Regions from separate parts of the Erwinia sp. 009765445 genome, predicted to be linked through region 1. Evidence: predicted binding sites of a transcription regulator. Region 1 holds the regulator's gene; the other holds the start of a gene.
The links. Region 1 encodes PurR, which represses purine synthesis genes. Its sites were predicted from a motif close to CANGCAAACGTTTGCNTG; they were not measured.
Positions count from the first base shown of each region.

Region 1 (3,423 bases):
TAAAACGGCCCCGGCAGAACGTGAAAAGCTGGTGTACAAAAGACGCTACGGTCGCCATCGCGGCAATCCGGTCGAAGAGACTGAAGATCTGACCTACGGTGCAGCAGCCCCGCTGAAGCTCAGCAAGGCACACCGTGCCCGCTATCAGAAAGCTCGTGAAACGGCGATGAACAAACTGATGGGGCAGTTGGGTAAGCCGTACCAGTGGGGTGGCACCTCACCAGAAACCGGTTTCGACTGCAGCGGCCTGGTCTGGTATGCCTATAAAGACCTGGTGAAGTTTAAAATCCCCCGCACTGCCAATGAAATGTATCACCTGCGCGATGCGGCTAATATCAAACGTGGCGAGCTGGAAAAAGGCGATCTGGTGTTTTTCCGCATCAATGGTCGCGGCACAGCTGACCACGTTGGCGTGTATCTGGGCAATGGTAAATTCATTCAGTCACCGCGCACCGGCAAGGATATTCAGGTTAGTGCTCTGAGCGATGATTACTGGCAGCGCCACTATATTGGTGCCCGCAGGATGATGACGCCGAAAACGATTCGCTAACAGGTCGGCAGAAGAGACGGGGCCGTTCTGATGAGCGGCCCGTAAGGCTTAGTGCATTACTGCGGTAAAACTGAAAGCGACAATCATCAGCAAAGCGCAAACGGTTGTCAGTATTGAAAACTTCAGATCGGTATCCATCACGACTCCTTAATACCCTTACAGTTTATAACGTCATCGATTTTCCCATACTTGTCGGTAAAAATCTCGTTTTCTGTGCTCAGGCTTGTTAGAATTCTTTTTTTCGTTGCGCAACCCCCGGCAGACTGCGTGCCGCGTGCGCAATGACGGGTTGAAATACCCTTTTTTCCTTCCTGACGTCTCCGGAATCCACCGCAAAAAGTGCCCCCAGACGTCCGGTTTTTGCGTATCCAGGCAAACGTTTAACAATATGCTTATCAGTACGTTACGATAAGTGCAGGAGTAGCTAGTTAATGGCAACAATAAAAGATGTGGCCAAACGTGCAGGGGTGTCCACCACCACTGTCTCCCACGTCATCAATAAAACCCGCTTTGTCGCTGAAGAGACGCAGGAAGCCGTATGGGCCGCAATCAAAGAATTGCATTATTCTCCCAGCGCTGTCGCCCGCAGCCTGAAGGTTAACCATACCAAAACCATTGGTCTGCTGGCCACTTCCAGCGAAGCGCCCTATTTTGCCGAGATCATCGAAGCAGTGGAGAACTGCTGCTTTGATCAGGGTTATACCCTGATCCTGGGCAATGCCCATAACGATCTGCAAAAGCAGCAGGCATATCTGTCGATGATGGCGCAAAAGCGCGTCGATGGTCTGCTGGTGATGTGCTCGGAATATCCGGAGCCGCTGATCACTATGCTGGAAAACAATCGCAATATCCCAATGGTGGTAATGGACTGGGGCGAATCACGCGGCGATTTCACCGATACCGTGCTGGATAATGCCTTTGAAGGAGGCTATATGGCGGGCCGCTATCTGATTGACCGCGGTCACCGTGATATCGGGGTGATCCCGGGACAAATGGAACGTAATACTGGCGGTGGCCGCCATGCCGGTTTTCTGAAAGCACTTTCCGAAGCGGGAATTTCAGTTCGAGATGAGTGGCTGGTACAGGGAGATTTCGAACCAGAGTCTGGCTACCGTGCCATGCAGCAGATTCTGTCTCAGAAGCAGCGCCCCACGGCGGTCTTCTGCGGCGGCGATGTGATGGCCATGGGCGCCATCTGCGCGGCGGATGAGATGGGCCTGCGCGTACCGCAGGATATTTCGGTGATCGGTTATGATAACGTGCGCAATGCCCGCTATTTCACCCCGGCGCTGACCACGGTTCACCAGCCTAAACAACAGCTGGGCGAAACTGCCTTTGCAATGCTGCTCGACCGCATTACCAGCAAGCGCGAAGAGCCACAAACCATTGAAGTGCATCCCAACCTGATCGAACGCCGCTCGGTGGCAGACGGTCCGTTTGTCGATTACCGCCGCTAGACGTTAAGGGCGGAATGAATCCCACCCTTACAATCGTGCAGATCTCAGTTGAGGGGAGAATTTATTCGCCCCTCAGGTTTCTTCCCGCAGCCACTCACTGTTCATCGTGCCGGTTTCCCCCAGATACTCCAGCAGCCAGCTCAGTGCTGGTGAAGCCTGCTGCTCCGCCCAGCTGACGCAGCATGGGCTGTCCGGAAATACTGACTCAAGCGCCAGCTCAACCAGTTCCCCGTTCTGCAAAAATGGCCGGGCAAAATGCCCCGGTACCATTCCAACACACAGCCCGGCCAGCAGACAGTCAAACGCACTTTCCCAGTCCGGCACCACCAGCCTGCGCTGATTATCCAGCGTCCACGTAGTCCGTTTGGGTAAAGCACGGGAGGTATCTTCCAGCACCAGTGAGGGCCAATCGCCAATCTCCTCATCGCTGACCTCCCCCTCCAGCTGAGCAAGTGGATGATCGGCCTTCACCACACAGCGCCAGTTCAGCATCCCCATATCGCGGAAGGCGAAGCGCCCCCCCACCGGGATAGCCTGGGTTGCGCCGATTGCCACATCCACCCGCCCGTCGGCCAGTGCGTCCCAGACGCCGTTAAACACTTCCGACGTCAGATGCAGCTCCATATCAGGAAAATGGCGGTAAAAATCCACCACCAGCTGGCGGCTCCTCGCCGGTTTAACAATGCGGTCGACAGCGATATTGATCTGCCCCCGCCAGCCATTAGCGACCTGCTGACACTGACGCCGGGTGGAAAGCATTTTTTTGATAACACTACGCCCTTCCTGACTAAAAAGCCGTCCGGCATCCGTCAGCACCACATCGCGGTGACGCCGCTCAAACAGAGGAACAGCCAGCCACTCTTCCAGTTGACGGATGGTATAGCTGATAGCAGAAGGCACGCGGTGCAGCTCTGCCGCCGCCGCCGTGAAACTCCCGGTGCGCGCCACGGCATCGACCACTTCAAGGGAATGTTCTGACCACATAATTTGCCTGCAATTTTTTTGAACGCAACCTGCAAATATTACCGTTTCACAAGCGCTTTGCCACTCAATTACACTGCGCAGCGTTTCATTCACCTGATAAAGAGCAACAGAATGCCATCTAAAGGATTTATTATTTACCTCGCGCTGCTCAGCGTTGCAGGTTTTCTCGCCACTGATATGTACCTGCCAGCTTTTGGTGTTATGCAGCAAGATTTGCTGACTGAAGCTGGAGCAATCAGTGCCAGTCTGAGTCTGTTCCTGGCCGGATTTGCCAGCGCCCAGTTGATGTGGGGACCACTCTCTGACCGGATTGGTCGTAAACCCGTTCTGCTGATGGGGCTGGGTCTGTTCTCCGTCAGCTGTGGCGCAATGTGGTGGGTTGACTCTACCGTGACCCTGCTGACGCTGCGCTTCCTTCAGGCTGTAGGGATC
Region 1 is NZ_JBYUWC010000010.1:74,510-77,932, forward strand. Features, by position in the region: gene AC3Y5R_RS12745 (C40 family peptidase) at 1-550, shown strand, start outside; gene cydH (cytochrome bd-I oxidase subunit CydH) at 599-688, opposite strand; gene purR (HTH-type transcriptional repressor PurR) at 982-2,007, shown strand; gene punR (DNA-binding transcriptional activator PunR) at 2,080-2,991, opposite strand; gene punC (purine nucleoside transporter PunC) at 3,103-3,423, shown strand, end outside.

Region 2 (3,423 bases), on a different contig from region 1:
CGCTGGCGGAAATTATTGGCTGCTTTCTCCCCTGGCTTTGGCTGAGAAAAGGGGCTTCGGTGCTGCTGCTGTTACCTGCGGCGGCAAGTCTGGCGCTGTTTGTCTGGTTGCTGACGTTGCATCCGGCGGCGAGTGGGCGGGTTTACGCGGCTTACGGCGGGGTGTATGTGGTGACCGCGTTGTTATGGTTGCGTTTTATCGATGGGGTCAAACTCAGTCATTACGACTGGCTGGGCGCAGCGGTGGCATTTAGTGGCATGTTGATTATTGTGGCGGGATGGGGACGAGCCTGAATCGGGTTGGTTGCTGGCAACAGGAACTGTTCAACACAGTGGCGGACGACCAGCCCGCCACACAACACGCTATTAAGCTTTATGCACTTTCAGACCGGCCAGCGTCTGGCCTACCGGCATCATCTCCAGCGTATTGATGTTGACGTGCTTCGGCAACGTCGCCACCCAGTAAACCGCTTCCGTGACGTCTTCTGCGGTCAGGGGTTCGGCACCTTCATACACGCTGTCGGCTTTGGCATCGTCACCTTTAAAGCGCACGTTTGAAAATTCCGTTCCGCCAACCAGACCTGGCTCGATATCCGTGACGCGCAGGGCGGTGCCGTGCAGGTCGGTTCGCAGGTTAAGACTGAACTGGCGTACAAAGGCTTTGGTTGCTCCATAAACGTTGCCACCGGCATAGGGCCAGCTTCCGGCAATAGAGCCCAGATTAATGATATGCCCGATGTTGCGTTCCACCATTGCTGGCAGCACGGCGCGGGTCATATAGACCAGGCCTTTGTTGTTGGTATCAATCATTGCTTCCCAGTCATCCAGGCTGGCTTTGTGTGCGGGTTCAATTCCCAGCGCGAGCCCGGCATTGTTCACCAGTACGTCAATATTGCGCCAGTCGGCAGGCAGGCTGGCCAGCGCCTCTTCAATCCCGGCACGGTTGCGGACATCCAGCTGCAGGATAAAGAGGCTGTCACCGAGTTCATCTTTCAGCGCCTGCAGGCGTTCCTGACGACGACCGGTCGCAATCACTTTATGGCCCTGAGCGATAAAGCGGCGGGTGATGCTCTCTCCAAAGCCCGCGGTGGCACCAGTAACAAATACAATCATCTCACTGTTCCTCAACACATTTTGGGGTTACATCACCATACCACTTCCCCCGGGGAGTGATAAGAAAGGAAATGTGATGATTAATAAGAAATGTTGCACGCTGATGGTGCGCAGCGGCAACAACCCGCTGTCTGCTGGTGCGTAAAAGTATTAATAAAGCATCCGTCAACCGCTGTGAAAGATGATATTTCGAAAAGCAACCGTTTGCATATCAAAGCAAGCGATTGCGCATACGATTACGTACAGGGTGGTCTGCTGTAGTAGTCTTTATTTATATAATGTATTGATATATAATGATAATCTATGAGTTACATCAACTGGCATAGTCTTTGCTTTTTACTTTTATAAATACCTCATCACCTGCAACAACACTCAGAGAGCGGTACAAGCTCTCACAAGGAATCACTATGTCAGTGTCAGTAACACAGGCTGTTCGTGGCAGCTTTTTTGACCTAACCGCGACGGTAACCGATCCCCGGCAGTTACCTGAGCATGCCCGCTATATTGAAGACGGTTTGCTCCTGCTTAACGGCGGTGAAATTGTCTCGCTACAGAGCTGGGAAGAGGGCCGCCATCAGCTGACTGATGAAAGCGTGGTGACTGACTATCGTGGCAGACTGATTGTGCCGGGGTTTGTTGACACGCATATCCACTATCCGCAAACGGAAATGATCGGTGCCTTTGGCGAGCAACTGCTGGAATGGCTCCAGCAGTACACTTTTCCGGTTGAAAGCCAGTATCACTGTCCGGAACATTCGGCAAAAATGTCCGCCTTCTTTCTGCAGCAGCTGCTGAGTAATGGCACCACCACCGCGCTGGTTTTTGGTACCGTTCATCCCCAGTCGGTGGATGCGCTGTTCAGCGCGGCGGAGGCACTCAACATGCGTCTTATCGCCGGTAAAGTGATGATGGATCGTAACGCGCCGGATTATCTGACCGAGACGCCGGAAGAGAGCTACCAGCAAACCCGTAAACTGATCGATCGCTGGCACAACCATGGCCGCCTGAGCTATGCGCTGACCCCGCGTTTCGCACCGACATCCTCTCCGGCTCTGCTGGAAAAAGTACGCCAGTTGAAGGCGGAATATCCCGATACCTGGCTACATACCCATTTGAGTGAGAACCCACAGGAAATTGAATGGGTTAAAGCGTTGTTTCCAGAACATGATGGTTATCTTGACGTTTATCATCAGTACCAGCTTACCGGCCGTCGCAGCGTCTTTGCGCACTGCCTGCATCTGGAAGAGAAAGAGTGGGATTGCCTGCATCACACCGACTCGGCGGCGGCCTTCTGTCCGACCTCTAACCTGTTTCTGGGCAGCGGTCTGTTCAATCTGAAAACCTGCTGGGAGAAGGGAGTGAAGCTGGGGATCGGCACCGATGTCGGTGCGGGAACCACCTTCAGCATGCTGAAAACGCTGGGTGAGGCCTACAAGGTGGGGCAACTTCAGCATTATAAACTGACAGCCTGCGAAGCGTTTTATCATGCCACGCTGGGCGGTGCTCAGGCGCTGGATCTGCAGGATCGCATCGGCAATTTTATGCCGGGCAAAGAGGCTGATTTTGTGGTGCTGGACCCGGCCGTTTCCGCTTTGCAGCAGATGCGTCACGGTAACAGCCGCGACATCTGGGAAAAACTGTTTGTGCTGATGACGCTGGGTGACGACCGCAATATCGCCTGCACCTGGGTTAACGGCCAGTGCGTCTGGCAGCAGAATGCTGAGGTGAAGGCGGCCTGAGGCCAGCTTGCGCAGTCTCTTTTCCTGTGCTGAAGTGTTTATCAGACAAGGAGATAAATCATGCCAATCAATCCGTTCAGTCAGCAAAGCACACTGCCTTTCCAGGCACCGCCGTTCGATAAAATCAGCGAGAGCGATTACCGTCCTGCGCTGGAAGAAGGTATGCAGCAAAAGCGTGAAGAAGTGCAACGCATCGCCGATAACCCTGATGCGCCGACTTTTGAAAATACTTATCAGGCTCTGGAGTTGTGCGGCCAGATGCTGAAACGCGTCGGGGCGGTAATTGGTGCCATGACCGCCGCCAACACCAACGATACTCTGCAGGCACTGGATGAAGAGATGTCGCCAAAGCTGACCGCGCTGGAAGATGACATCAAACTGGATGCAAAGCTGTTTGCGCGACTTAACGCTGTCTGGCAACAGCGCGGGAACTTGAAGCTGGATGCGGAATCTCTGCGGCTGGTCGAGGTGACCTGGCAGACTTTCCAGCTGGCCGGAGCGAGCCTGGATGAAGATCAGAAAGCCCGGCTGAAAGTCCTCAACCAACAGGCTGCCAGCCTGAGTACCCAGTT
Region 2 is NZ_JBYUWC010000002.1:243,038-246,460, reverse strand. Features, by position in the region: gene AC3Y5R_RS03165 (YnfA family protein) at 1-293, shown strand, start outside; gene ydfG (bifunctional NADP-dependent 3-hydroxy acid dehydrogenase/3-hydroxypropionate dehydrogenase YdfG) at 366-1,112, opposite strand; gene guaD (guanine deaminase) at 1,520-2,851, shown strand; gene dcp (peptidyl-dipeptidase Dcp) at 2,912-3,423, shown strand, end outside.
Region 2: a site for PurR is predicted at 1,306-1,323, ahead of guaD (guanine deaminase). Genes of this name have one in related genera too.